DNA from 2 places in the Bradyrhizobium sp. USDA 4454 genome. Region 2 is predicted to be linked to the other one. Evidence: riboswitches for the same ligand, from Rfam matches in the RefSeq annotation. Region 2 holds a riboswitch; the other holds the start of a gene.
What was found. Region 2 has a riboswitch for glycine ahead of ACVIW0_RS14575 (D-amino acid dehydrogenase). Riboswitches for the same ligand answer to the same signal wherever they lie in the genome.
Positions count from the first base shown of each region.

Region 1: it holds a riboswitch for glycine, as region 2 does, so the genes downstream of both, gcvT (glycine cleavage system aminomethyltransferase GcvT) here and ACVIW0_RS14575 (D-amino acid dehydrogenase) in region 2, are expected to answer to the same signal.

Region 1 is NZ_JBTRCN010000001.1:3,002,992-3,007,162, forward strand. It holds gene gcvP (aminomethyl-transferring glycine dehydrogenase) at 1-64, opposite strand, end outside; gene gcvH (glycine cleavage system protein GcvH) at 221-586, opposite strand; gene gcvT (glycine cleavage system aminomethyltransferase GcvT) at 600-1,745, opposite strand; glycine riboswitch at 1,888-1,976, opposite strand; gene alaS (alanine--tRNA ligase) at 2,181-4,171, shown strand, end outside.
Region 2 is NZ_JBTRCN010000001.1:3,170,291-3,174,461, forward strand. It holds gene ACVIW0_RS14565 (ABC transporter permease) at 1-154, opposite strand, end outside; gene ACVIW0_RS14570 (ABC transporter permease) at 158-1,099, opposite strand; gene ACVIW0_RS14575 (D-amino acid dehydrogenase) at 1,259-2,620, opposite strand; glycine riboswitch at 2,689-2,804, opposite strand; glycine riboswitch at 2,808-2,914, opposite strand; gene ACVIW0_RS14580 (M20/M25/M40 family metallo-hydrolase) at 3,001-4,131, opposite strand.

The DNA of each region.
Region 1 (4,171 bases), 170 kb from region 2:
GTCCGATGTGGCGGCGAACGAAATCGGTGGCGGCTTCGTTGATCGGCTTGAAGGGCGCGTTCATGACGGGGTCCTCGTTGTCAGCCGTCATACCCCGCGAAAGCGGTGTATCCAGTACGCCGGGATATCAGTGGTTAAGCTGAAGGGCCGCGGCGTACTGGATCGCCCGGTCAGGCCGAGCGATGACAGTGAGTGTGTGGTCGCAATCTGCTTCATTCTCTCAGGCGGTGTGCGCGGCGTAGGCGGCTTCATCCATCAGGCCGCCGAGTTCGCCCTTGTCTGATATCTTCATCTTGAAGAACCAGGCCTTGCCGCCGGCATCCGAATTGACCAGCGCGGGATCGGCCGTGAGCGCCTCGTTGACCTCGACCACCTCGCCGGTGATCGGCGCGTAAACGTCGGAGGCGGCCTTGACGGATTCGACGACGGCGGCGGCCTCGGCCTTCTTCAGGCTGCGGCCGATCTTGGGTAGTTCGACGAACACGACGTCGCCGAGCTGCGACTGCGCATAATCGGTGATCCCGATCGTGGCGACATCGCCCTCGATGCGGAGCCATTCGTGGTCGGACGTGTACAGCGTCGTCATGGGGATCGATCCTTCAGCGTTTGTAGGTATTGGGGACGAAGGGCATGGCGGCGACCTTCAGCGGCAGCCGCTGGCCGCGCACTTCGGCGAAAACGGTGGTGCCGACCGCGGAAAGGGCAGTGGGCAGATAGCCCATCGCGACCGGCGCATTGAGGCTCGGTCCGAAGCCGCCCGAGGTCACCTTGCCGATTGGCTCGGCGGAGTTGGCATCGGCAAACAGCGCTGCGCCTTCGCGCACCGGCGCACGGCCATCGGGCCGCAGGCCAACGCGGCGACGGGAGGCGCCATCAGCGAATTGCGCGAGAATCCTGTCGGCACCGGGAAAGCCGCCGGCGCGGGCGCCGCCGCTGCGGCGGACCTTCTGCACCGACCATTCCAGCGCGCCTTCGACCGGCGTCGTGGTGGTCTCGATATCGTGGCCGTAGAGGCAGAGCCCGGCCTCAAGCCGCAGGCTGTCGCGCGCGCCGAGCCCGATCGGCAGCACGTCGGGATTGTCGAGCAGCGCCGTGACCAGGGCTTCCGCCTTGTCCGCGGGCACCGAGATCTCAAAACCATCCTCGCCGGTGTAGCCGGAGCGCGAGACGAAGCAGTCGGTGTCGGCGACGCGGCGCGGGCCGGCGTCCATGAATTTCATCGAACTGACATCTGGGCAAAGCTCTGCCAGCGCCGCTTCCGCCTTCGGCCCCTGCAGCGCGATCAGCGCGCGGTCGGCCAGCGACACGATCGCGCAAGCGTCAGAAAGGTTGGCGCGCAGATGCGCCTCGTCCGCTTCCTTGCAGGCGGCGTTAACCACCAGGAACAGATGATCGCCGAAATTCGCCACCATCAAATCGTCGAGCAGGCCGCCATCATTGTTGGTGAATTGCGCGTAGCGCTGCCGTCCCGGCGCGATGCCGACGATGTCCTGCGGCACCAGTTTTTCCAGCGCGAGCGCCGCATCAGCGACCTTGCCGGATTTGGCCTTCAGCACGAGCTGTCCCATGTGGGACACGTCGAACAGGCCGGCGTCCTTGCGGGTGTGCAGGTGTTCCTTCAGGACGCCAGCCGTGTACTGCACCGGCATGTCATAGCCGGCGAACGGCACCATCTTGGCGCCGCGCGCCAGATGCAGTGCGTGCAGCGGGGTCTGTTTCAGCGGGGAAGTTTCGTGCGCACGCATCACAGGGCCCTCGCGGTTCCCGCCGGGGACCTATTTCCCCTTGAGAAACCTGCAGAAAGCCCCATCTGTCGCTGTGCCTGAGAGTATTATCCCGTCGGCGGACGCAATCGGGGAGAACCCCAGCGCCTCTTTCCAGATGTCAGACGTCACGCGGTCCTTTTGCCTGAGAGTTTCCGGGGCGGTTGCTCCTTCGGCGCCGGCGGTAAGGCCGGTCTCTCCCGACGTGACGGGTAGCTAACAGGTAGGTAGAAAACACGGCGCCGCCAAGACTGTCAACGCACCCGGACAACTATCAACGGGCTTTGTGCTGTTGCGGCAAGCCCATGATCCGGCTGCACAGTTTCTGGACAGCGCAGCTGGCAATGTCTAAAAGCGTTCGGCCGGAAAATGACGCCCTTTTGCGGCTGGCCGGCCCCTTTTTCCGATTGGATGAACATGAGCAGCGTCAACGATATCAGGTCGACCTTTTTGAACTACTTCAAGGCGAATGGCCACGAGATCGTGGCCTCGTCGCCGCTGGTGCCGCGCAACGACCCGACCTTGATGTTCAACAATGCCGGCATGGTGCAGTTCAAGAACGTCTTCACCGGGATCGAGAAGCGGGCCTATCAGCGCGCCACCACGGCGCAGAAATGCGTGCGCGCCGGCGGCAAGCATAACGACCTCGACAATGTCGGCTACACCGCGCGCCATCTCACTTTCTTCGAGATGCTCGGCAACTTCTCGTTCGGCGACTACTTCAAGGAGCGCGCGATCGAGCTCGCCTGGAATCTGATCACCAGGGATTTCGGGCTGAAGAAGGACAAGCTGCTCGTTACCGTCTACCACACCGACGACGAGGCGGCCGGCTACTGGAAGAAGATCGCGGGCTTCTCGGACGACCGGATCATCCGCATCCCGACCTCGGACAATTTCTGGGCGATGGGCGATACCGGCCCGTGCGGTCCGTGCTCCGAGATCTTCATCGACCGCGGCGAGCACATCTGGGGCGGTCCCCCGGGCACGCCGGAGGAGGACGGCGATCGCTTCCTCGAATTCTGGAACCTGGTGTTCATGCAGTACGAGCAGGTGACGAAGGAGGAGCGCGTGGCGCTGCCGCGTCCCTCGATCGACACCGGCATGGGTCTGGAGCGCATGGCCTGCATCCTGCAGGGCGTCGAGAGCGTGTTCGAGACCGATCTGTTCCGCCATCTGATCGACGCCGCCTCGTCGGCGCTCGGCCACGGTCCGAGCGCGCAGAACGTCGCGTCCTACCGGGTGATCGCCGACCATCTGCGCTCGTCGGCGTTCCTGATCGCCGACGGCGTGCTGCCGTCGAACGAGGGCCGCGGCTATGTACTGCGCCGGATCATGCGCCGCGCGATGCGCCACGCGCAGCTCCTGGGCGCGAGCGAGCCGCTGATGCATCGCCTGGTCTGGGCGCTGGTCCGCGAAATGGGCCAGGCCTATCCGGACCTGGTGCGCGCGGAGAAGCTGATCGAGGAGACGCTGCAGCTCGAAGAGACCCGCTTCCGCAAGACGCTGGTGCGGGGGCTGTCGCTGCTCGACGAGAAGAGCGCCGGCCTCAAGAAGGGCGACATGTTCGACGGCGATACCGCCTTCACGCTGTACGATACCTATGGCTTCCCGCTCGACCTGACCCAGGACGCGCTGAAGTCACGCGGCATCAGCGTCGACCAGGCCGCGTTCACCGACGCGATGGAACGGCAGCGCGTCAAGGCGCGCGCCTCCTGGGCGGGCTCGGGCGAGGCGGCGAGCGAAGCGATCTGGTTCCCGCTGCGCGAGAAGCTCGGCGCAACCGAATTCCTCGGTTATGAGACCGAGAGCGCGGAAGGCGTGGTGACGGCGCTGGTCAAGGACGGCGCCGAGGTCGATAGCCTCAAGGCCGGCGAGAGCGGCGCGATCGTGCTGAACCAGACCCCGTTCTATGCCGAGTCCGGCGGTCAGGTCGGCGATATCGGCGTGCTCACCGGCGAAGGTGTCAGGTTCCGCGTCACCGACATGCAGAAGAAGGCCGGCGATCTGTTCGTGCATGTCGGCACTGTGGAGCAGGGCACGCTGAAGGCCGGCACCGCGCTGCAGCTCGAGGTCGACCACGCGCGCCGCTCGGCGATCCGCGCGAACCACTCGGCGACCCATCTGTTGCATGAGGCGCTGCGCCAGGTGCTCGGCGATCACATCGCGCAGCGCGGCTCGCTGGTTGCGCCCGATCGGCTGCGCTTCGATTTCGTGCACCCGAAGCCGATCACGCCGGAAGAACTCGCCCGGGTCGAGGACATCGCCAACGAGGTCGTGCTCGAGAATGACGAGGTGACGACCCGTGTGATGGCCGTCGACGACGCCCGCGAGGCCGGTGCGCGCGCGCTGTTCGGCGAGAAATACGGCGACGAGGTTCGCGTCGTCTCGATGGGCAAGAGCGCCCGCGA
Region 2 (4,171 bases):
GCGCAAGGAGCGGCGCGAAGATCGCCATCAGGATGATGAGGGCGAGGCAGATCGTCGCAACCGCGATGATCGGCGTCGAGGTCAGGAAGCCGAACTTGACGCGGAACGGCCGGGTGACGGGAATCGAGGCTTCGGGAAGGGTTTCGATCGCCATTGCTCAGTACCGGATACGAGGATCGAGCAGGGTGTAGGCAACGTCGATCAAGAGATTGACGCCGACATAGATGCCCGACGTCAACAGGATCATGGCCTGGATCACCGGATAGTCGCGCGCCAGCACCGCATCGACCGTGAGGCGGCCGATTCCGGGCAGGTTGAACACGCTCTCGGTGACGACGACGCCCGAGATCAACAGCGCGAAGCCGGAGCCGATCACGGTGATGACCGGCACCGCGGCGTTGCGCAGCGCATGGCGCAGCAGCACGCCGGCCTCGCCGATGCCCTTGGCGCGCGCGGTGCGCACGTAATCCTCACCCAGCACGTCGAGCATCGAGGCCCGCGTCATGCGCGCGATCAGCGCGACGTAGATGAAGGAAAGAGTGCAGGTCGGCAGGATGATGCGTTCGAAGAACGGACCGAAGCCGGCCGAGATGCTCTTGAAGCCCTGCACCGGCACCCAGCGCAGATCGATCGCGAACACCTGGATCAGCACATAGCCGATCACAAACACCGGCACCGAGAAACCGAGCACCGAGAGCCCCATCACGCCGCGGTCGATCCAGGTGCCGTGCTTCCACGCCGCGATCACGCCGAGCGGCACCGCCACCAGGATCGAGAGGACGATGGTTGCGAGCGCGACCGAGATCGACGGCTCGAGGCGCGGGCCGATCATCTCGAGGATCGGCTTGTTCGAGATCAGCGAGACGCCGAGATCGCCATGCAGGAGCTTCGCGACCCAGGTGTAGAACTGGATGTAGATCGGCTCGTTGAGACCGAGCGAGGTCCGGATTCGTTCGAGCTGTTCCGGCGTCGCATTGTCGCCGGCGAGGATGGCGGCGGGATCACCCGGCGTCAGCCGCAGCAACAGGAACACGAACAGGGCCACCACGCCCATCACGGGAATGGCGGCGAGGATGCGGCGAAGCAGATATCCGAGCAAATTGGATCCGTTGGGTTGTGGTCGATGAAGTCCCCAGCGGGACCGTTGCACACCGGACCGTAGCACAGATGGTAGCCAACACGGGGTAGAAGTTGAGCAAGTCCCGTGCCATCGGCGCTGCGGTTTTTGCGATGCAGCTAATCAGTCCTGTTGGTGCGATTATTCCTCCGATGACGTTCGAAGCAGTCCACTGGAAGGTGGATTGATTTCAGCCTTGCGCGCGTTGGAATCTAGGCCGTCGAGCCCGCCACCGAACGCCGGCGCCATCGGCGGGGTATCGAGGTCGCGCCAATCGTCGATCGCACCTGCGACCATCTGTGCGGTTGCGGCCGACAGCGTCCAGCCGAGATGACCGTGGCCGGTGTTGTAGAACACGCCGGGAATCCGTCCCGCACGTACCACCGGCATCATGTTCGGCATCATCGGGCGCAGGCCCGCCCATGGCACGACTTTCGACGTATCGACCCCGGGGAAATGATGCCGCACCCAATCCACCAGCGGCTGGATGCGGTCGGCCCTGATATCGCGGTTGAAGCCGTTGAACTCGGCGGTGCCGGCGACGCGGAAGCGGTCGGCGCCGAGCCGGCTGGTGACGATCTTGGCGGCTTCGTCGAGCAGGCTGACGGTCGGCGCGGCGTCCCGGCTTTGCGGCGCATCGAGCTGCACCGTGATCGAATAGCCCTTCACCGGATAGACGTTGACGCGGTCGTTGAGCAGACCGGCGAAGTGTCGGCTTGCCACGCCGGCGCAAATCACGATGCCGTCCGCCAGCAACTCGTGCCGCGTCGCGGGCTCGGCATCGTGCGACGCGATTTCGTTCCAGCCGATGCGGAAGCCGTCGTCGTCGCGCGCGATCGTATCGACGTCGGCCTCATGGATGAAGCTCGCGCCGCGCCGCGCACAGGCGTCGGCAAGGCCGCGCGTGAATTTGTGGATATCGCCGGTCGCGTCCGACGGCGTGAAGAAGCCGCCATAGCAGGCCGTCTGCAGCGCGGGCTCGATGCTGCGGATCTCGTCCGCCGTCACTGGCCGGCGGTCTAGGCCGCCTTGCTGCAGCAAGGTGTTGACCTTGAGGCCCGCCTCGAAGCCGGCCTTGTCGTGATAGACGTGCAGGATGCCGCGGCGTTCGAGATCGAAGGCGATGTTCTCGCGCTCGGCGATCGAGAACAGATGCTTGCGCGCTTCGATGGCGAGCCGCGTGGTCTCGATGGTGTTGCTGCGATAGCGCGCAATGTGGCCTACGAACTCGCCGATCCAGGAATATTTGTGCCAGCTCGGCTTCGGGTTCATCAGCAGCGGCGCGTCGCTTCTGAGCATCCAGCGCAGCCCCTTGAGAATGGTTGCGGCGCTATTCCAGACCTCCGCGTTGCTGGCGGAAAGCTGTCCGCCATTGGCGAACGAAGTTTCCATCGCGGCGTAGCGGTGCCTGTCGAGCACAGTCACCTTGTAGCCCCGTTCGAGCAGGGCATAGGCCGTCGTCACGCCGGTGATGCCGGCGCCAATGATCGCGATATGTGGCATGATGGTCTTCAGGCTCCCGTGGGTTAGAGTCGCCGAACCGCCGGTGAAACCGGCTGTTTCAGCGCCCCATCTGTCACGGTACCTGAGAGCTTGATCCGCATCGGGCCGCAGCCCGGACGCGAACTATCCCCTTCGGTGGACGTCACGGCCCTTGATCTGCGGCCATGTCCGTCTCTCTCCAGATCGTCCTGACGATACGGTCCTTTTGCCTGAGAGTTTCCGGGGCGGTTGCTCCGTCGGCGCCGAAGCTGACAACACGAATGTTGTCGCCTCGATCTCTCCCGCATCGTCGCGTTGGACGGCCGGACCGTAGGCGAAGCCTTAAAATTGGACAAGGCTAAATTTCGATCCGGCAGTGCCAACGTGTTGTGCAGTGCAAATCAGTCCAGCGTCGCCAGCAGCGCCGCCATCAGGCGGCCGCGCTCGGCCAGGCTGTCGACCTCGATATGTTCGTTGAGCGTATGTGCATCGGCGCCGCGAACGCCGAGCCCATCGAGCGTGGGGATGCCCATCGCACCAGTAAAGTTGCCGTCCGACCCGCCGCCGGCGCTGCCGTGCGGAAGATCGAGGCCCATCGCGGCCGCGAGGCCTTTCGCCTTTTCGTACAGAGCCATGGTGCCTGCATCCGGCTCCCACACCGGGCGCGTGACGCCGCGCGTCACCTTGAAGGTCACGTCGTTGGCGGTGCCGGACAGCGCCAGCATGCGTTCGACGCCGCGATCGAGATCGGCCTGCCGTTTGGCCATGCTGAGCGCTTCGCCGGTGCAGGTCGTCGCGACGCAATTGACCCACTGGCCGCCGTGCACGATGCCGACCGAGAAGGTGCAGTCCTCGGTGGTCATGCCGTCGATGGCAATGATTTGCCGGGCCATTTCGCGGATCGCGGAGCGGCCGGAGGACAGCGTCGCGCCGGCATGGCTCGGCTTGCCGATGGCTTCCAGATTGAAGCGCGCGATCGCGTAGCGGCCGGTGACGACGCCGTTGTTCGGCCGGCCGGGCTCCGGCACCAGCACATATTTGTTGCGAGCGGCTTCCGCCTCGATGATGTCGCGCGTCGACGGCGTGCCGACCTCTTCATCGGGTGTGAACAGCACGGTGATCGGCAGCGGCGTCGTGAAGGAAGCGCGGGCCAATTGCCGGATCGCCTCGATCGACAGATAGTTGCCGCCCTTCATGTCGAAGATGCCGGGCCCGAAGCATTTGTTGCCTTCGCGGCGCCATGTGAGCTTCTCGATGGTGCCGACCGGGTGCACGGTGTCGAGGTGGCCGGCAATCAGGATGCCGGGCTGGCCTTGCTTCGGATGCGGAAAGCGGGCGCGGACGCAGCCGGCAAATCCCTGGCGTCCGGCGATGCGTTCGATCGTCGCACCCATGACCGCCATCTCGCGCGCGGCGAGATCGAGCATGCGCTCGACCGCGGCAGCATCCCAGGTCGGGCTCTCGCATTCCACCCAGCTGCGCAGGCCCTGCAGCATCGCTTCGGAATCAAAGGGGAGATTGGCGGGGTTCATCGTTGTTCTCTCTTGTTGTTCTGACGGCGCCGGCGTCGCG